2 regions of the Brevundimonas sp. CEF1 genome follow, and region 2 is predicted to be linked to the other one. Evidence: predicted binding sites of a transcription regulator. Region 2 holds the regulator's gene; the other holds the start of a gene.
What was found. The regulator LexA, encoded in region 2, represses DNA repair genes until DNA is damaged. The targets are predictions, from matches to a motif close to ATGTTCNCNANNTGTTCT.

Region 1: the regulator LexA is predicted to act here: its motif matches at 5,242-5,259, upstream of ACR9FL_RS10440 (ATP-dependent helicase).

What each region holds. Positions count from the first base shown of each region.
Region 1 is NZ_CP195593.1:2,005,818-2,016,131, reverse strand. Features, by position in the region: gene parE (DNA topoisomerase IV subunit B) at 1-340, opposite strand, end outside; gene ACR9FL_RS10450 (O-antigen ligase family protein) at 345-1,709, opposite strand; gene ACR9FL_RS10445 (low temperature requirement protein A) at 1,708-2,865, shown strand; gene ACR9FL_RS10440 (ATP-dependent helicase) at 2,862-5,207, opposite strand; gene ACR9FL_RS10435 (hypothetical protein) at 5,356-5,664, shown strand; gene ACR9FL_RS10430 (DUF488 domain-containing protein) at 5,684-6,040, shown strand; gene ACR9FL_RS10425 (SIMPL domain-containing protein) at 6,021-6,743, opposite strand; gene ACR9FL_RS10420 (ribbon-helix-helix domain-containing protein) at 6,730-6,975, opposite strand; gene ACR9FL_RS10415 (YbaY family lipoprotein) at 6,979-7,389, opposite strand; gene ACR9FL_RS10410 (DMT family transporter) at 7,533-8,468, shown strand; gene ACR9FL_RS10405 (DUF4169 family protein) at 8,583-8,765, opposite strand; gene ACR9FL_RS10400 (glutathione S-transferase family protein) at 8,765-9,358, opposite strand; gene ACR9FL_RS10395 (DUF2171 domain-containing protein) at 9,445-9,678, shown strand; gene ACR9FL_RS10390 (YccF domain-containing protein) at 9,777-10,169, shown strand; gene ACR9FL_RS10385 (hypothetical protein) at 10,176-10,314, opposite strand, start outside.
Region 2 is NZ_CP195593.1:1,880,199-1,890,512, reverse strand. Features, by position in the region: gene ACR9FL_RS09760 (HAD-IA family hydrolase) at 1-116, shown strand, start outside; gene ACR9FL_RS09755 (hypothetical protein) at 138-311, opposite strand; gene gltA (citrate synthase) at 461-1,762, opposite strand; gene gltX (glutamate--tRNA ligase) at 1,828-3,243, opposite strand; gene ACR9FL_RS09740 (ComEC/Rec2 family competence protein) at 3,440-5,410, shown strand; gene lexA (transcriptional repressor LexA) at 5,391-6,083, opposite strand; gene ACR9FL_RS09730 (WapI family immunity protein) at 6,211-6,660, shown strand; gene trpC (indole-3-glycerol phosphate synthase TrpC) at 6,707-7,504, opposite strand; gene trpD (anthranilate phosphoribosyltransferase) at 7,501-8,538, opposite strand; gene ACR9FL_RS09715 (anthranilate synthase component II) at 8,543-9,133, opposite strand; gene ACR9FL_RS09710 (hypothetical protein) at 9,243-9,431, shown strand; gene trpE (anthranilate synthase component I) at 9,428-10,314, opposite strand, start outside.

The sequences.
Region 1 (10,314 bases), 130 kb from region 2:
GCTTGGCGTGCTTGGCGACGGCCTCGTCCATCGCATTGTCGAGGACTTCGGCGAAGAGGTGATGCAGGGCGCGCTCGTCGGTGCCGCCGATATACATGCCGGGGCGTTTGCGGACGGGCTCCAGCCCCTCCAGCACCTCGATCGAGGAGGCGGAATAGCCGGTGGCGGCGGCAGTCGCCGTGCTGGCGTGCGTCGCCAGTTCGACCTTGGGCTCATGCGCCACGGGCACGGGCGCAGCGGGGATCGGCGCGACGACGGGCTGAGGCGAGGCAGGGGCCTTCGTCTCCGCCTCCGGGCGGGTGGGTTCAGCGTCGTCGAGGGTAGAGAACAGGTCGGCCATCGGTTCAGTCTGAGGCGATTCGGGGACCGGTCTGGTAGGCCGCGCGAAGGTTGGGTGCAAGCGTGGCGCGTTCAGGCAGGGGCTCCGGGTAAACCGCCCGCGCCAGGATGGCCAGACACAGGGCCCAGGGCATGTTCTGGGCGCTGACCAGCACGCTCTCGGACAGGGTCAGAAGGATATAGACGCTGAGGTAGGCGATGCCCCAGAAACCTTCGCGCCGACCCGCTGACGGCAGGCGGATCAGGGTCGTCAGATAGGACGAGGCCATGATGGTCCCGACCAGGATGGCGCCGGGCCAGCCCAACTGGATCAGCAGGTCGATCCAGCCGTTGTGGGCCGAGGGCACGGACCAGCCGGTCTGATGCCTGATCCAGGCGGCGGGTTCGGAATCCGGTCCCCAGAAGGCGTTGTAGCCATAGCCGGTCCAGGGGCGTTCATCGATCATGCGGAACAGGGCGGTCCAGATCTCGGTGCGTCCGGTCAGGGTGGGGTCCTTGCCCAGGGCCTTCAGGATTTCGGCGGACTCGAACGTCCACAGCCACCAGCCGACGGCGCCGCTGATCACACCCATCCAGACGGCGACGACGATCAGGGCGGGCGGCGAGCGCTTCAGGCTCCACAGGACGCCGATGACGCCGATGCCGATCAGGGCGCACAGCAGCGAGGTCTTGGAGCGCGTCGCCAGCACCAGCACGAGGCATAAAACAAGAGCGGCGATCGGCGTGAGCCGGAGACGGTCCTCGGCGGCCAGCCAGGCGGCGGCGGCGGTCGCGCCGGCGACCATGGCGATGCCCATCTGGTTCTTTTCGTACCAGACGCCGCGCCACATCCCGTCGTTGACGCCATGGTGCACCCCGATCGACGGCACGGCGAAGACCATGAAGAGGCTGAGCACGCCCAGCACCAGCGCACAGCAGGCGATCAGCCGAGGCAGATTCATCCCGTGGAACCGGGCGCCCAGATAGAGGGCGAAGGAGCCGTTGATGGTCATGGCGATGACGCGCCGCTTGGTCGTGGCGGGGTCGATCGACCAGTATTGAGAGGCGAAGGCCAGGGCGACCACGGCTCCGAGCGCCAGCCAGGCCGGCCAGGCTTTGACCACCACGTTGAAGCGCAGAAGCAGCAGGCCTGCGGTCGTGGCGTAAACCGGCAGCCAGAACAGGCGAAGGATGGGCGTCTCGGCCTGATCGGGGGCCAGGACGGGGCCGATCAAGGCTCCCGTCAGCATGGCGAGGATGAACCCCGCCGCCGCCTGTTCCCACAGGGGCGGGTCAGCCTGGTCCGAGCCAGGCAGGAACGCGCCGGGGTCTGGACGAACGGCGCGCACGGCGGCACGGTCGCTGAACGGGATGAGGGAAGGGTGAGCCATGACCAGTCTGATGCGCGTTCGAACACCGGGAGAACACGCCAGGGTCGGCTTTGTCGAACTGTTTTTCGACCTGGTCTTCGTCTTCGCCATCACCCAGGTCAGCCATCTGCTGTTGGCGCACCTGACGCCCCTGGGGGCGCTTGAGGCGGCCATCCTGCTGGCGGCGGTGTGGTGGGTGTGGATCGACACCAGTTGGATCACCAACTGGCTGGACCCCGAGCGGGGGCCTGTGCGGCTGATGCTGTTCGCCCTGATGGCGGCGGGGTTGATCATGTCGACCTCGTTGCCCGAGGCGTTCGGAGACAAGGGACTGGTCTTCGCCTGCGCCTTCGTGGCCATTCAGGTCGGGCGGGGCCTGTTCACCCTGCGGGCAGTGTGGGGCGCGCCCGCACAGAGGGCCAACTTCCAGCGGATTGTCGTCTGGGCCTTGCTGGGCGCCGTGTTCTGGATCAGCGGGGGTCTGGCCGAGGGGCAGACGCGGCTGGCGCTGTGGCTAATCGCCCTGGGACTGGAGTTCACCGGGCCGGCCATGGCCTTCTTCGTGCCGGGCCTGGGACGGTCCAGCACGACGGACTGGGATGTCGAGGGGGCGCACCTGGCCGAGCGGGTCGGCCTGTTCGTCATCATCTGTCTGGGCGAGTCGATCATCATCACCGGGGCGACCTTCGCCGAACTGGCGTGGACGCCGACGGTCGTGGCGGTCTTCGTGTCGGCCCTGATCACCACCATCACCATGTGGTGGCTGTTTTTCAGCGAGGCCCATGAGGCGGGGTCGGAAACCATCAGCCACGCCGCGGACCCCGGCGCCATCGCCCGTCGCACCTATACCTATTGCCCGATCATCGTGGTGGCTGGGATCGTGGTGACAGCGGTGGGCGATGAACTGGCCCTGGCCCATCCGCTGGGCGCGGCGGGCGTGGCCAATGCGGCGGTCCTGATCGGCGGACCGATGCTGTTTTTGCTGGGGACGGCCCTGTCGATCTACAGCATCTGGGGCAAGGTGGCCTGGCCGCGCGTGGTCGGGGTGGCGGCCCTGGGCGCGGCCTTGCTGTTCGGACAGGGGCTGTCGCCGCTGGCCCTGACCATGACCTCGACGGTCATACTGGTGCTGACGGCGATCTGGGAGTCCGTCGCGGGTAGGGGAAGGAAGGCCTAGGAGGCCTTCTCGACGAAGGTGTCGATGACCTTCTTCTCGCCCGCCTTGTCGAAGGCGACGACCAGCTTATTGCCCTCGACGGCGCGCACGGCGCCATAGCCGAACTTCTGATGGAAGACGCGGTCGCCGCGCGACCACTCGCTGCTGGATTTCGACGGCGCCACCGGGCGGCTCTGGCCCTCGATGACAGCCTTGCGGGCGGGCGTCGAACTCGAAGCTGAGCGCGAAGACGGGCTGGAGGTGAAGCTCTGGGCGCGTTTCCAGCCGGGGCTGGAATAGCCGGCGCCGAAGGAGGGGTTGTCATCCCAGCGGCTCTTGGGCTGCTGCATGCCGGGCGCGCCGCCGCCGTTGTAGTAGCCGGTGTCCGACTGCGGATCGACGTGGGCGAGGGGCAGTTCGTCGACGAAGCGGCTGGGCAGTTGCGAGGTCCAGCGGCCATAGACCAGACGGTTGGCGGCGAAGCTGATGCGGGCGTCCTGCTTGGCGCGGGTAACGCCGACATAGGCCAGGCGGCGTTCTTCCTCGAGGCCCTTAACGCCCTTCTCGTCGATGCTTCGTTGGCTGGGGAAGACGCCTTCCTCCCAGCCGGGCAGGAAGACCAGGGGAAACTCCAGCCCCTTGGCGCCGTGCAGGGTCATGATCTGCACCGCGCCGCTCTCGGACTCAGGCGCGGCCCGGTCGAGGTCCATGACCAGAGAGACGTGCTCCAGATAGCCTTGCAGGGTCTCGAACGCCTGCATGGCCTGGGTCAGTTCCTTGAGGTTGTCCAGGCGCGTCTGGCCGCTGGTGCGGTCGGCTTTCTGCATCTCGGTATAGCCGCTCTCGTCCAGCAGGGTCTCGGTCACCTGCCAGTGGGGCGTGCCCATGCTCGCCAGATCGCGCCAGCGGTCGAGGTCACGCACGAAGTTGGCCAGCGGCGTGCGGGTGCGGGCCTGAAGCTCGTCCGTGGTGATCAGGTGGCGGACGGCCTGCATGGCCGAGACGCCGTTCTCGCGCGCGATGTGCAGGATCTTCTGGACCGAGGTGTCGCCGATGCCGCGCTTGGGCGTGTTGACGATGCGCTCGAAGGCCAGGTCGTCGTCCTCGGACTGGATCAGGCGCAGATAGGCGTGGGCGTCGCGGATTTCGGCGCGCTCGAAGAAGCGGGGACCGCCGATGACCTGATAGGGGACGGCCAGCATGACGAAGCGTTCTTCAAACGCCCGCATCTGGAAGGAGGCGCGGACCAGGACGGCCATGTCCTTGTACTTCATGCCCTGTTTGCGGGCGGTCTCGATCTCGTCGGCGATCAGGCGGGCCTCGGCCTCGCCGTCCCAGACGCCGCGCACGCGCACCTTGTCGCCGCTGTCGTCCTCGGTCCACAGGGTCTTGCCCAGACGGTCCTGATTGGTCGCGATCAGGGCCGAGGCGGCCCCCAGAATGTGTTTGGTCGAGCGGTAGTTGCGCTCCAGCTTGACGATCTTGGCGCCGGGGAAGTCCCGCTCGAAACGCAGGATGTTGTCCACCTCGGCCCCGCGCCAGCCGTAGATCGACTGATCGTCGTCGCCGACGCAGCAGACATTGCCGGTCGAGGAGGTCAGCAGACGCAGCCACAGGTACTGGGCGACGTTGGTGTCCTGATACTCGTCCACCAGGATATAGCGGAAGCGGCGGCGGTATTCCTCAGCCAGATCAGCGTGCTGCGACAGGATAGTCAGGTTGTACAGCAGCAGGTCGCCGAAGTCGCAAGCGTTCAGCGTGGCCAGCCGCTTCTGATAGGCGGCGTAGAGGGCGTGACCCTTGCCGTTGGCGAAGTCCTCGCCCGGCGGCAGCTTTTCGGGCGTCCAGCCGCGGTTCTTCCAATGGTCAATCAGGTGGGCCAACGACTTGGGCGTGTGCTTCTTGGTGTCGATATTGGCCGCTTCGAGCAGCTGCTTCAGCAGCCGTTCCTGATCGTCGGTGTCCAGGATGGTGAAGCTGGACTTCAGCCCGACCAGTTCTGAATGGCGGCGCAGGATCTGGGCCGCGACCGAGTGGAAGGTGCCGAGCCAGCGCAGGCCCTCGGCCGAGGGGCCGATCAGATGGGTGATGCGCTCGCGCATCTCGCGCGCGGCCTTGTTGGTGAAGGTGACGACCAGCAGTTCCCACGGCTTGGCCCGGCCCGTCGCCAGGATGTGGGCGAGACGGGTGGTCAGGACGCGGGTCTTGCCCGTGCCGGCGCCGGCCAGGACCAGGACCGGCCCCTCGGTCGTCTCGACCGCCAGCCTCTGTTCGGGGTTCAGGCCGGACAGATAGTCAGCCGCGCCTTGCGGCGAGTGGCCGCGCGCGAGGTCGGAAATACGGGGGGAAGGCAGGTCGGTCACGGGATAAGCGGCTCACGCAAGGCGGATTCGGAGGAGAACATAAGCAGCACAGAGGCCAAAGTCAGGCCCCGTTGGAAAATGGCCGAAGGGAACCGCCAAGCCTGACCCCCGTTTTCTGAGCCTGATTAAAGCGACGAGGAGCCTGCGCATGACGGACCCCAATATCCCGCCGCCCGAACGTGTCGTGCATCAGACGACGATCAACACCGGCGCCGAGCGCAAGGGCGGCGGCGGACTGCTGGCCTTTATTCTTGGCGGTCTGGTGGTGGCCGTCGCCGTGATCGGCTGGTTCCTTTACTCGGGCGGTCGCCCTCCCGCCGCGCCCGAGGCGCCGGAGGTCAATCTGGACATCAACGTGCCTGCGCCCAAGTTGCCGGAGACGCCGCGCTTGCCGGACGTGCCGCGTCCGGCGGAGCCGCCGACCGTGACGACGCCGAGCACGGAACCTCAGGGCTGACGCCGTGGCAGAGGGTCCGGTGATCCTGAAACGCGCCTATGAAGCCGCCTCGCCTGGCGATGGCCAGCGCGTGCTGGTCGATCGCCTATGGCCGCGCGGCGTCAGCAAGGAGAAGGCGGCGATCGACCTGTGGCTGAAGGAGATCGCGCCCAGCACCGACCTACGCCAATGGTTCGGTCATGATCCGGCGCGGTGGGACGAGTTCCAGAGCCGCTATCGCGCCGAACTGGACGCCAATGGCGAGGCCGTCCAGCAATTGAAGGACGTGATCCGCGCAGGGAGGACCACGCTGGTCTATGGCGCGAGGGACGAGGTCCACAACGACGCCGTGGTGTTGGCGGCCTATCTGGCAGGGCCTATTTCAGCCGGTAGCTGATGGTGGTCACCACCCGGACCTTCTTGTTCAGCGAGGTGGCTTCGTCGCCGAAGCCGTCGCGGGGCAGGATTTCGAACGAGCCCTGGCCGGCGGACTTGATGGGGCCGAGCGGCGCGCCGGAGTCCTTGGCGAACTGGACGGCGCCGGTGCGGGCGGCGGCAGTGGCCTCGGCGATCATGGCGGGGCGCACGTCGTTCAGCTTGGTGAAGATGTAGGACGGCCCCTGGAAGTCCTGCAGCACTACGCCCTGACGCACCAGATCATTGAGGTTGCGGGTGGTGGTCTGAACCCGGTCCACGTCATTGGTCCGCACGATCACCGTCTGGGTTAGGATAAACCGAGGCCCGCCGGTCTGGCTGGCGTATTCGCGCGAGCGGGTGTCGGCGACGCCGAGCTGGCCCAGATCGACCGAGGTGTCGGGATAGCCCTGGGCCTTGAGGAATTGGCGCACGATGGCCAGGTTGCCGTCGATGCGGGCCTGGACCTCGGACAGGACCTCGCCTGAGGCGGTGAAGCGGATCGGCAGGACGGCCAGATCGGCCTTCACGTCCTTTTCCGCCAGCCCGCGCACCGTGACGGAGCGGTCGCCGGCGCGGGCGTTGACCACGCCCTGACCGATCAGGGCGCCGCCGCCGATCAGGCCGACGGCCAGCAGACCGCCGATGACGGCGGCGGGGATCAGGCGGTTGTCAGAGGTCATCATCGTCTTCTCCGGCGAAGCTGCGGTCGCCACTGGCCCATTGTAGCGCCAGGACGCGGCAGGCCGAGGCGAGGGGGCGACGGCCGCGCCAGGCGTCGATACGGATCAACAGGGCGGCGCGGCCGAGGTTCAGTTCAGCCCCGATGGCGTCCAGCACGGCCCAGAACTCCGGCTCCAGCGCCACCGAGGTGGCGTGGCCGGACAGGAGGACGGAACGCTTGGCGAGGCTGCTCACGGTCTAGCGGACGCCGACCATCATGATGTCGACCTTGTTGCCCGCGCCATTGGTCAGGATCGAGTGGCGGGTGTCGGTGGTGAAGCGCAGGGCGCCGGCCGGGTCGCGGATCTCGGCGCGAACGGCATAGGTATGGCGCGGGTCGATCTGGCTGTTCGGCACCGACAGGGTGACGGCGTAGGGCGGGCCGCGGCCTTCCAGCGTTTGGCTGGTTTCAGCCAGGACGCGGGCGGGGGCGTCCATCAGGCTGACGTCCTCGACCTTGACCGTCAGCACGTGGCCGGGCGGCAGCATGATGCGCTCGCGATAGGCGGCGGTGACCTCGACCGAGGTGCTGTCGGCCTCGGGGCCAGCCACGCTGGAGCAGGCGGCGACCACCAGGGCGAGCGGGGCGATCAGCGGAAGAAAGCGCATGATGAGAGATCCAGTGAGGGGGATAGCTTAGCAGAACGCGCGAGCGTCACATAAGGCTGCAAGACAGGTGGCGCGGCGGTCGCGATCCGGTGCTAACGGAGGTTCCGCTTTCGTTTCCGTTGAGTCGCCTTGAGGCCCCGCCCGTGACCGAGCCTGTGACTGAATCCGTGACCAAGCCCCTGATGTCGCCGGCCGCCCTGGCCCTGGGCGGGATCGGCGTCTGCGCCCTGATCTGGGGCACGACCTGGTATGCGATCACCTTCCAGTTGGGCGCGGTCGATCCGGTGGTGTCGGTGGTGATGCGTTTCGCCATTGCGGCGGCGGTGCTGGCCCTGGTGGTCAAGGCGACGGGCGGAAAGCTGGCCATGACGCGGCCGCAGCACCTGATGGCCATGGGGCAGGGGCTGTTCTCCTTCGCCATCAGCTACGCCTTTGTCTATGCCTCGGAGGAGAAGATCGCCTCGGCCGTGGTGGCGGTGATCTTCGCGGCCCTGGCCTTCCTCAACCTGATCCTGTTCCGCGTGGCCTCGAAGCAGAAGGCGGCGCCGGCGGCCTGGCTGGGCGCGGGCATGGGGGTGATCGGGGTGGCCGTCCTGTCAGGCGGCGAGGTCATGGGGGCGGGCCTTGGCCTGCACGCCGTCGAAGGCGTGACCTTCGCCGTGATCGCAGTCGTGGCCTCGGCCTTCGGCAACTGGTTCGCCTGGAAGGGTCAGCAGGCGGGGGCTCAGGTTCTGCCCGGCACGGCCTGGGCCATGGCCTATGGCACGGGCGCGCTGGCCCTCTATGGCTTGACGACGGGCGTATCGTGGTCGGTGGCGTGGAGCCCGGCCTATGTCATCTCGCTGCTGTATCTGTCGCTGTTCGGCTCGGTGATCGCGTTTGGCCTCTATTTCACCATCGCGCGTGCGCGCGGCTATGCCCTTGCTAGCTATATCTCGGCCCTGACGCCGCCCATCGCCATGCTGGTGTCGGTGATGTTCGAGGGGGCGAAGTTCGGCGTGATCGCCCTCGTCGGGCTGGCGCTGGTGCTGGCCGGGCAGTTGTTCCTGATCCGAGCGCCGAAGCGGTCGGCGGCCTAGGCGAAGCGTCATCCCGGAAGCCCCTAGGGCTATCCGGGACCGCATCAAGCGGCGGCGTCTGCGGCGGTCCCGGCTCTCCGCTATGCTACGGCCGGGATGACGGGAGGAAAGGGTCTACTCCGGCTCGTCCAGCTTGTGACCGTCCAGGCGGGCGGCGTCGCGGTCGCGGTCCTTCTGCGCGGACAGGCGTTCGGTCTTGGTGCGGCCGAAGGTCAGGCGGTTGGCGTCGGCTGTGCGTTTGGCCTCGGCCTTGTCGCGGGCCTTCCTCGCCTTGTTCAGGTTGACGACCTCGCCCATCAGACATGACCGTCCGGGCTGTCCTTGGCCCAGGCGCGTTTCAGCGCGGGTCGGGCGCCGATGCGCTGGACATAGGCGTCATAGGGCTCGCCCGGCGGCATGGCGGCCCGGAACCACTGCAGCAGGCTGCCGAACAGGATGTCGAGCGCCGAGAACTCGCCCAGGATGTAGCCGCCGTCCTTGATCGCCGCGCGCCAGCGCTGGTCCAGGGCGGCGTATCCGGCCTTTCTCAGAACGTTCCAGCTGTCGGGCGGACCCGAGGTCAGGACGCTTTCCAGCACATTGTTGTAGAGGCCCAGCCACGACAGGTACTCGGCGCGGCGCGGGTCTTTCGGCCCCGGCGCCATCTTGGTCTCAGGATAGCGGTCGGTCAGGAAGAGGAAGATCAGCACCGACTCGATCAGCACCTGACCGTCGACGCTGACGGCGGGCGCCTGTTTCAGCGGATGAGGATTGGTCGGATCGGCATGACCCTGGCCGCCCTGTCGCTCAATCTCGACGTAGTGGATGTCGTAGTCGGCGCCCAATTCTTCCAGCAGCCACAGCAGGCGGGTGGAGCGGGACTGGGGCGCGTGATGGACGGTCAGCGACATCGTGAACTCCCTGGGCAGGCATTGTGATGGACCCGTTCGCGGCGCGGGCCGTTTCACCATCACCCCAAACAGCAATGGAGAGGGTCATGATAAACGCCTCGATGATCAAGGAACATCTCGAAGTCGTCGGTTCGGACGGCGGCCACGTCGGTCGCGTCGATCACGTCATGGGCGACCAGATCGAACTGGCCAAGTTCGACATGGGGTCAGGTCTGAAACACCACATGATCCCGGTCAGTTGGGTCGATCACATCGATGAACACGTCCACCTGAACATGACCAAGGACGAGGCCAAGGCGCGCTGGATGGAAAAACACTAGCCGCCGCCTTACCGCGAATTCACCCTGGCCCCGCTGTCACCGGCGGGGCTTTTCGCCATATCAGGGGCGTCGCGCAGATCGCGCGCGGGGAGACGACCTTGATCCGACTGTTGCTGAACCTGCTGTGGTTCTTTCTGGGCGGCTTCGCCTCGGGTCTGGCCTGGCTGTTCGGCGGGCTGCTGCTGGCCTTGACGGTGGTGGGCTTGCCGTGGGCCTTCGCCGCGTGGCGGATCGCCAGCTATTCCTTCTGGCCGTTCGGACGCGAGATCGTCTGGCGTGATCCCAATCCGGCCGATCTGGGCGCGGGCTGCCTCGGTCTGGGGCTGAACGTGATCTGGGTGGTGCTGGCGGGCTGGTATATCGCCCTGGCCCATATTCTGATCGCGGTGCCGCAGTTCGTCAGCCTGATCGGCATCCCGTTCGCGTTGAAGAACGTCGAACTGGCCAAGCTGTCGCTGGCCCCGGTGGGGCGGACGATCAGGGACAGGTAGCCGTGGCTACTGAGTGATCCAGACCTCTTTGACCTTGCAGTCGCGGACGCCGACCGTGGCATGGGCGGTGCCGCCGGGCATCACGTCGGGCAGCGGATAGAAGGCGATTATGACGTCCTGATACTGTGCTGAAGCGAGCTTTCCG
Region 2 (10,314 bases):
CCTTCATCGACGACACCGAGAGAAACGTCGAAGCCGCGCGCGCGCGCGGCTGGCGTGCGGCGCTCTGGACACCCGGCGCTACACTCAGCAGTCTCATTTCCGAACTGACTGGCTAGCCGTAACGTCCGCCCTGCCGCCTAGCGCGTCATCCAGGGCTTGTTTGAGCCGGACTTGACGGTGATCGACTTGTCGCGCTGCAGGCCGCCCTTCTGGGGCGGGCCGGACCGGGCTTTCAGCGCGGCCTGTTTCAGGCGCAGCGCGCGTTGGGCCGGGGTTTCGGCGGCGGGGGCGTCGTCGTTGTGGTCGCTCATGGTCGTTTCCTAGCACAGCGGAGCCGCCTCGGCGGCGTGTTTTCCGAGAACAAAAAACGCCGGAGCTTTCGCCCCGGCGTTTTTCATTCTTGGTGGGCTGCGGTCAAAAGGCTTCGCCTTTTCGACCCGACGCAGCCCGAGACACGGCCTTAGCCGCGCTGTTCGATCGGCACGTAGTCGCGTTGCGTCGGACCGGTGTAGAGCTGACGCGGGCGACCGATCTTCTGCGAGGGGTCGGCCATCATTTCCTGCCACTGCGAGATCCAGCCCACGGTGCGGGCCAGGGCGAACAGGACGGTGAACATGGTGGTCGGGAAGCCCATCGCCGACAGGGTGATGCCCGAGTAGAAGTCGACGTTCGGGAACAGCTTGCGCGAGGTGAAGTACTCGTCCGAGAGGGCGACCTTTTCCAATTCCTTAGCGACCTGGAACAGCGGGTCGTTCTCGCGGCCCGTGGCGGCCAGCACTTCATAGGCCGACTGCTGCATGACCTTGGCGCGCGGGTCATAGTTCTTGTACACGCGGTGGCCGAAGCCCATCAGCTTGTACTTCTTGTCTTTAACGCCCTGAATGAACTCAGGAATGCGGTCCGGCGTACCGATTTCCTTGAGCATGTTCAGCGCCTCTTCGTTGGCGCCGCCGTGCGACGGGCCCCACAGGCAGGCGATGCCGGCGGCGATACAGGCGAACGGGTTGGCGCCCGACGAACCGGCCAGGCGGACGGTCGAGGTCGAGGCGTTCTGCTCGTGGTCGGCGTGCAGGGTGAAGATGCGGTCCATGGCGCGGACCAGGGCCGGATCGACCACGTAGTCCTCGGCCGGAACGGCGAAGCACATGCGCAGGAAGTTCTCGGCGTACGACAGGTCGTTGCGCGGCGAGATGAAGGGCTGGCCGATGTGGTACTTGTAGGCGCGCGCCGCGATGGTCGGCATCTTGGCGATCAAGCGGATGGCCGAGATGTCGCGTTGCACCGGATCATGGATGTCCAGGCTGTCGTGGTAGAAGGCCGACAGGGCGCCGACGGTGCCGACCATGATCGACATGGGGTGGGCGTCGCGGCGGAAACCCTCAAAGAAGCGATCAAACTGCGCATGCAACATGGTGTGCATGGTGATGCTGTTTTCGAACTTCTCGTATTGAGCGGCGGTCGGCAGCTCGCCGTGCAGCAGCAGGTGGCAAACTTCGATGAAGTTGGACTTCTCGGCCAGCTGGTCGATGGGATAGCCGCGGTGCAGCAGGACGCCTTCGTCACCATCGATGAAGGTCAGGGCGCTTTCGCAGGCCGCCGTCGAGGTGAAGCCGGGGTCGAAGGTGAAGGCGCCGGTCGCGCCATACAGCTTGCGGATGTCGATGACGTCCGGTCCGGTGGAGCCCGCGAGGACAGGAAGTTCGACGTTTTTGTCGCCGTAGGTGAAGGTCGCCGTGCCGGCGGGTTTCGCTTGTTCAGTCATCTAGGCCCCTTATTTTTCTTCGGGCCGGGCGCGGGGAGGCGTCCAGCCTGCATGGTTATGGGTGTTCACTTAGTCTGTTGCAGCGCATCATCCAAGCGCCCCAGACCTTCGTCGCGTCCCAGGGCGGCAAGAATTCTCGCAATGTCCGGGGATACCGACCCACCGGTCAGAGCGCCGCGCATGGAAGGTCCAATTTTTCCGAAGCCTACGCCTTCTTCCTCAGCGAACGCCTTAAGCTCGGCCTCAAGGGCGAAAACGTCCCAGCTCTGGAAAAGACGAAGTCGTTCACGGAGTCGTGAAATTCTTTCGCCGCCTTCGCCGGTCAGCAAACCACGGGTTTTCTCGTCCAGAGCGAGCGGGCGGGCCTTCAGCACGAACTCCGTCTGGGCGGCCAGTTCCACGATGGTCTTGGCGCGATCCTTGACGAAAGGCATGGCGCGCAGCAGGCGAGCCTCGTCGTCGGGCTGCAGGGCGCGGCCCTTGGCCAGGTGGGCGTCCAGCGTCAGTTTGGCCAGACGGTCATCCTCGGCCAGGCGAATCCAGTGGGCGTTGACGTGGGCCAGCTTGTCGAAGTCGAGGCGGGCCGGCGCCTTGCCGATGCCGGGCAGGTCGAACCATTCGATGGCCTGCTCGTCGCTGAACAGTTCGTGGTCGCCGTGGGCCCAGCCCAGACGCGCCAGATAGTTGCGCATGGCCTCGGGCAGATAGCCCATCTCGGCGTATTCATGCACGGCCTGGGCGCCGTGACGCTTGCTGAGCTTGGCGCCGTCGGGGCCGTGGATCAGCGGGATATGGGCGAAGGTCGGCCGGGCCCAGCCCAGGGCGTCATAGATCAGGCTCTGGCGGGCGGCGTTGTTCAGGTGATCGTCGCCACGAATGACGTGGGTCACGCCCATGTCGTGATCGTCCACCACCACAGCCAGGTTGTAGGTCGGGGCGCCGTCCGAGCGGACGATGACCAGGTCGTCCAGCGACGAGGATTCCCAGCGCACGCTGCCCTGCACCGCGTCATCGACCGTCACCGCCTGATCCAGCGGGCGACGAAAACGGATGGTGGAGGGCTTGGCCAGGTCATCGACGGTCGGCTCGCGGTCGCGCCAGGGCGAGACGAAGTCGCGGCCCTCGGCCTTGGCCTGATCACGCAGGGCGTTGGTTTCGTCGGCGCTCAGGAAGTCGCGATAGGCATGCCCGGAGGCCAGCAGCTGTTCGGCGACCTCGCGATGGCGGTCGGCGCGGGCGAACTGGAAGACCGGCTCCTCGTCGCCGAACAGCTCCAGCCAGGACAGGCCGTCGAAGATGGCTTTTACGGCATCATCGGTCGAACGCTCGCGGTCCGTGTCCTCGACGCGGATCAGGAACTTCCCGCCCCGGCTCTTGGCGTAGAGCCAGTTGAATAACGCGGTTCTCGCCCCGCCGATATGCAGGTAGCCTGTGGGCGAGGGGGCGAAGCGGGTGACGACAGTCGAGGAGGGGGAGGTCATTCAGGAGGGGTCCGTTGCGGAGGCCCTTATACGCCCGCGCGCGCCAAAGCGAAGCCTTGCCTTAAGGCTTCTTGATGGAGTGCGCGATGAAGTTGCGGATCAGACGGATCGTTGGCGCCTTTGGGCGCCGGTCTTCTTTGGCGGCGGATGCGCGATCTATTTCGCCTTGAGGGCCGAGCCAGTTGGTTGGCCGCTGATGCTGGCAGCGGTGCTGACAGGCGGGGCCTGGCTGGCGGGACGACGGTTCGGTTTGGCGCGGCGCTGGACCTTGTTGCTGCTCATGCTGGCCTGTCTGTGCGGCGGGGCGGCGGTGGCCAAGCTGCGGACCGAGGCGGTCGGCGGGCCGATCGCGCCGGCTCTGGCCGAGCCGACCGTGGTCGAGGCCTGGGTCATGGATGTCGACAGTTCTGGCGAGCGCGGCGCGCGAATCGTCGTGGCGCCGGTACGGATCAGGGGGCTGGCGCCTGAGGCGACGCCGGTGCGGCTGCGGGCCACGGTGCGGGGCGAACCGCCGGCGCCGGGGACGGCGGTGCGGCTCTACGGCATTCTGAATCCGCCGCCGGCGCCGGCCAGTCCGGGGGCCTATGACTTTGGCCGCAACGCCTATTTTCAGGGGATGGGCGGGACGTTGTTTGCTCTGGGCCAGACGCGACCCACGGTCCTGCCCGAGCCGCCGTGGCGGGTGCGGCTGGCGATGAAGATCAATGCGGCCCGCTATGCTCTGGCGCAGAGGATCGTGGCGCGGCTGGGCGAGCGGACGGGCGGAATCGCCGCCGCCATGACCACGGGACATGAGACCTGGATCGGGCGCGAGGATCTGGACGCCATGCGCGATTCCGGGCTGGCGCACATCCTGTCGATCTCGGGCCTGCATATGGCCATCGTCGGGGGCTTTGTCTTCTTCGGGGTTCGGCTGGGCGTGGCGGCCTGGCCGTGGCTGGCGCTGCGGGTGTCGGGCAAGAAGGTGGCGGCGGTCGCGGGGCTCATCGCCGTGGGGACCTATCTGGTGGTGTCGGGGGCGCCGCCGCCGGCTGAGCGTGCGGCGATTACGGCCTCCATCGCCTTTGTCGCCATCCTGCTGGATCGTCAGGCGGTGACCATGCACGCCCTGGCGGTGGCGGCTTTCGCGGTTCTGTTGCTGCAACCCGAGGCCATCGTCACGCCAGGGTTCCAGATGTCGTTCGCGGCGACAGCGGCTCTGGTGGCTCTGGCCGAGGTCTGGCCCCGTCGGATCAAGGAGATTTCCGCGCCCTGGCCCATCGTGGCGGCGCAGAGGCTGGGCAGTTGGCTGCTGGTGGCCTGCACCGCCAGTCTGGTCGCGGGCATGGCGACGGGACCCTTCGCCATGCAGCATTTCAACCGGACCGCCGTCTATGGCCTGATAGCCAATCTGGCCACTTCGCCGATCGCAGACTTCATGTTGATGCCGGCGCTGGCCCTGGGCGCGGCGCTGGAGCCGCTGGGGTTGGGCGCGCCCTTTCTGTGGCTGGCGGGCAAGGGCGTCGACCTGATGCTGGCCATCGGCCACTGGACGGCGGGGTTGCCGGGGGCGGTGCGGACCATCGCCAGCGCGCCGGCGGCGGCCCTGCCGGTCGCCTTCCTGGGCATCCTGTTCATCTGCCTGTGGCGCGGGCGGTTGCGCTGGCTGGGCCTGCCGCTGGCGGCGGCGGTGCTGATCTGGCCACGTCCGGCGGCGCCCGACCTGTGGATCGGCGACGGCGGGACCAATGCGGCCTGGCGACAGGATGAGGCGGCGGTCGTGGTGCGGCCCGGCGTGCGTCAGTTCGCAGCGGACCTGTGGTCGCGGCGGCGCGGGCTGGAGCTGACGCCGAGGCCGGAGGAGGGCTGGACCTGCAAGCGGTCCTTCTGCGCGCCGGAAGCGGCTGGGCCGGTCGCCCTGTGGTGGGGCAAGAAGGCCCCGTCGGTAGAGCAGTTGGATGTGATGTGCCGGTCGGCGTCGGTCGTCAGCAGCCGGGCCGAGCTGGCGTCCTTGCCGTCATCATGCGCGAACCGGCTCGTGCTGGACGGCGTGGACTATGGGCGCGGCGGCTCGGTCGAACTGTGGCGGGTGGGTGCGAGCTGGAAGGCGGTGTGGGCGGCCGACGTGAGGGGGCAGAGGCCCTGGACGCGTCAGGCTGATCCCGATTTCAGTGATAGCGGCGGATGAGACCGACCAGCTTGCCCTGAACCGCGACCTGATCCGAGCCGTAGATCTTGGTTTCGTAGTTGCGGTTGGCGGGTTCCAGCGCGATGGAGGCGCCCTTTTTACGCAGGCGCTTCAGCGTCGCCTGTTCGCCCTCGACCAGGGCCACCACGATCTCGCCGGACGAGGCGTCGGCGGTCGATTTGATGATGACCATGTCGCCATTTAGGATGCCGGCCTCGATCATCGAGTCGCCCTCGATTTCGAGCAGATAGTGTTCGCCCGCGCCGAGCATGGCCTCCGGCACCGGGTAGCGGGCGGTTTCGTGCTCGATGGCGTCGATGGGGGTGCCGGCTGCGATCTTGCCCATCAGGGCCAGTTCGCGGCTGTCGTTGGCCGGTTCAACCGTCTTGGGACGACCGCCGCCCTCGATCACGCCGGGCTTGAAGCCCGCATGGCCGCGCGGCGCGCCGGCCGTGGCCTGTTCCGGCAGCTTGGTCACTTCTAGCGCGCGGGCGCGGTGGGCCAGGCGGCGGATGAAGCCGCGCTCCTCCAGCGCCGTGATCAGACGGTGGATGCCCGACTTGGACGCCAGATCCAGCGCCTCCTTCATCTCGTCGAAGGAGGGCGAGACGCCCGTTTCCTGAATCCGTTCGTGAATGAACATCAGGAGTTCGTGCTGCTTCTTGGTGAGCATGGGCGCAAGGCTTCCAGAACAAGGCGTGAACCGTTGTCGATGTTCTGTAAGTGTTCTTGCTGAATGTCAACTCGGCCGGTCGAAGGCGGACGTTTGCCGATACGGCCCCGCGCGCTAGGCTCTCAACATGACCGAAGCTTTCGCTGATGATGACGAACCGGACCTGAAGCTGGGCGGGCTTTCCCTTTGGGCTGAATCCCGCGAGCGACCCAATGATGATGACTATTGGGACGGCAACTGGCTCATTATTCGCGCGAGGGTCGAAGCTCCCGGCTCGTCAGTGGAGTTCAGAGGGCCTTGGCTGCGCACCGACGAAATTGCTTCTTTCCTCGCCGAAGTTGAAGCCATGTCGAAGGATTTGCGGGGGAAGGCGGCACTGGCCCCCATCGAACCGGCTATCAAAGCAACGCTTGAGATGGGCTCGTTGGGGCAAATCGCGGTCTATGTCGAAGCCACACCCGATCATATTGAGCAGCGGCACTCATTCCACTTCGGGTTCGACCAATCCTACCTTCCTGAGATCATTCGCAGTTGCCGCAAAATTCTCCTGAGATTTCCCATCAAAGGCTCACGCTAAGGGCGCGATTGCGGACATTTCCTGCTGAGCCGATCCCCGATCGGGACTAGCTCAACGACAGCAGGGCCTTGGTCGCGGCTTCCACATTGTCCTGACGCATCAGGCTTTCACCGACGAGGATGGCCTGGGCGTGGGCGTGGGCGACGCGCTGGACGTCGTCGGGGGTGAAGATGCCGCTTTCGGCCACCAGCAGGGCTTTGACCGGGCTGAGCATGGACAGGCGCTCGGTGGCGTCGAGGTCGACCTCGAAGGTGCGAAGGCTGCGGTTGTTGATGCCGACCAGATCGCCGCCCAGCTTGCAGGCGCGGGCCATTTCGGCCTCGTCGTGGGTCTCGATCAGGGCGTCCATGCCGAAACGCTCGGCCTCGGCCAGCAGGTCGGCGGCCAGGGCGTCGTCGATCATGGCCAGGATGATGAGGATGCAGTCGGCGCCCAGGGCGCGGCTCTCGGCCACCTGCCAGGGATCGACCAGGAAGTCCTTGCGCAGGCAGGGCAGGGCGACCGCGTCGCGCGCGGCGGCCAGGAAGGCGTCGTCGCCCTGGAAGCTGGGGCCGTCGGTCAGGATCGACAGGCAGGAGGCGCCGCCGCGCTCATAGGCTTTGGCCAGGGCGGGCGGGTCGAAGTCGGCGCGGATCAGGCCCTTGGACGGGCTGGCCTTCTTGATCTCGGCGATCAGGGCCGGGCGGCCGGTGTCCTCGGCCCTGCGTTCCAGAGCGGCGCGGAAGCCGCGCGGGGCTGAGGCTTCACGGGCGAGGGCCTCGATGGCGTCTTGAGAGGTCGCAAGCTTGCGGGCGGCCACGTCGTCGCGCTTGTAGGCGGCGATCTTCGCCAGAACGTCGGTCATGCGGCCTCGTCAGGTTCGATAGGGGTGTTGGTGACGCGTACCAGGGTTTCCAGCGCTCGGGCGGCCCGACCGTCGTCGATGACGGCGGCGGCCAGGTCTGCGCCTTCACGCAGGTCAGCGGCGCGGTCGGCCACGATCAGGGCGGCGGCGGCGTTCAGAACGACGATGTCGCGATAGGGACCGGGCTCGCCGGCCAGCAGGGCCATCAGAGCTGCCGCGTTATACTCGGCGTCGCCGCCGCGCAGGTCGTCCAGCGTCGCCATAGGCAGGCCGGCGTCGGCGGGGGTGACGGTGAAGCGGCGGACGGCGCCGTCCTTCCACTCGGCCACCTCGGTCGAGCCCGTGGTGGTCAGTTCGTCCAGACCCTGACCGTGGACGGTCCAGGCGCGGCGGGCGCCGAGACGGCCTAGAACCTCGGCCAGGGGCTCCAGCAGGGCGGGATCATAGACGCCCATGACCTGACGGTTCGCATGGGCCGGATTACAAAGCGGCCCCAGAAGGTTGAAAACCGTGCGGAAACCGATCTCGGCGCGCACCGGACCGACGTGGCGCATGGCCCCGTGATAGGTGGGGGCGAACAGGAAGGCGATGCCGGCCTGATCCAGGGCGCGGGCCTGTTGCGGGATGGTGGCGTCGAGGTTGACGCCCAGCGCTGCCAGAACGTCGGAGGAGCCGGACTTGGAGCTGATGGCGCGGTTGCCGTGCTTGGCGACCTTGAGCCCGGCGCCCGCCAGAACGAAGGCGGCGGCGGTCGAGACGTTATAGGTGTGCTGGCCGTCGCCGCCGGTGCCGCAGGTGTCGATCACCTCGTCGAACGGATGATCCAGCGACAGGGCGGCGTCGCGCATGGCCGAGGCGAAGGCGACAATCTCGTCCACCGTCTCGCCGCGGATACGCAGGGCGGTGACGGCGGCGGCGACCTGGGACGGGGTCGGCTCGCCGCGCAGGCAGGCGGAGAAGAAGGCGTGGGCTTCGTCCTGCGTCAGGACGCGCCCGTCCACCAGCTTGCCCAGCAGAGGCTTGAAACCGTCCATGGCGTCAGACCATCGCCAGTCGTTTGACGCCCGCCAAATCGAGGAAGTTGGCGATCATGTCGTGGCCGTGCTCGGTGGCGATGGATTCCGGGTGGAACTGCACGCCATGGATCGGCCGGGTGCGGTGGGCCAGACCCATGATCTCGCCATCGGCCGTCCAGGCGGTGACTTCCAGCTCATCCGGCAGGGTTTCGCGACGCACGGCCAGGGAGTGGTAGCGGGTGGCGGTGAAGGGCGAGGGCAGGCCCTTGAACAGGCTGCGGCCCTCATGCTCGATCGGCGAGGTCTTGCCATGCATCAGGGTCTTGGCGCGGATGACGTCGCCGCCGAAGGCCTGACCAATGGCCTGATGGCCCAGGCAGACGCCGAAGATCGGCATGTCCAACGGCGCGGTCGTGATCAGGGGCAGGCAGATGCCGGCCTGATCGGGATCGCACGGACCGGGCGACAGCAGCACGGCCTCGGGCTTCAGCGCCCAGGCTTCTTCGACCGTCAGGTCGTCGTTGCGGACGACATGCGTCTGGGCGCCCAACTCCGCGAGGTAGTGGACGAGGTTGTAGGTAAAGCTGTCGTAGTTATCGACGACGAGGATCATGGCAGGTTTCTTAGGACGGGAGGGAGGGCGCGCCAAGCGAAGGCGGACTGAAAGCGGACGTTAAGCTGTCCGCGCGATAAAGGAGCATCGCCATCGGAAGAAATCCGTCTTGACCCGCTTAGAAGCCATCCGCGACGCCCAGGCCCTGCTCAATGAGCCGGCCACAGAGCAACCCAAGCCGCTGCGCCTGCTGGCGGCGGCCGCCTTCGCCGCCACAGCGGCGGTGATGCTGGCGGGGACCATGGTCGTGGGCCCCGGCGTGTCGTTCGACCAGGGTTCCACGGTTTCCAATCCTTAGATCTTGCCGTCGGCGCCCAGGTTCGCGGCGCCTTGGCCGCGAGTGGTCGCGGTGAATCGCCACGCGTCCTCGGCCGCCTTCATCGGAGCGCGGGCCTTGGCCAGGGTTTCGGCATATTCGGCGGCAGGGTCGCTGTCGGCGACGACGCCGGCGCCGGCCTGAACGAAGATCTTGTCTTTAGCGAACATGGCTGTGCGCAGGACGATGCAGATGTCCGCCTCGCCATTGGCCGAGATATAGCCCACGCCGCCGCCGTAGCCGACGCCGCGCTTCTCGGTCTCCAGTTCGTCGATGATCTCCATGGCGCGGAACTTGGGCGCGCCCGACAGGGTGCCGGCGGGCAGGGCGGCCAGAAGCGTGTCCACAGCGTCCAGTTTGGGATCAGCGGCGCCGTGCACGTTCGAGACGATGTGCATGACCTGGCTGTAGCGTTCGACGACGAAGCTTTCCGTCACCTCGACCGTACCGGGCGATGAAACGCGGCCCACGTCGTTGCGCCCCAGATCGAGCAGCATCAGGTGTTCGGCGCGTTCCTTGGGATCGGCCAGGAGTTCGGCTTCCAGCGCCTTGTCCTGTTCGGGCGTGGCGCCGCGCGGACGGGTGCCGGCCAGGGGGCGGATGGTGACGCGGCCGTCCTTCAGCCGGACCAGGATTTCCGGGCTGGAGCCGGCCAGCTGGAAATCAACGTAGTCGAGGAAGAAGAGATAGGGCGACGGATTGCCGCGACGGAGCGACCGATAGAAGGCGAAGGGGTCCTGGCTCCACGGCGCCGAGAAGCGGTGCGCCAGCACGACCTGGAAGATGTCGCCGGCGGTGATGTAGTCCTTGGCCTTGGCGACCATGGCGTCGAAACCGGCGGCGTCGACGGGCGAGCGGAAGTCGG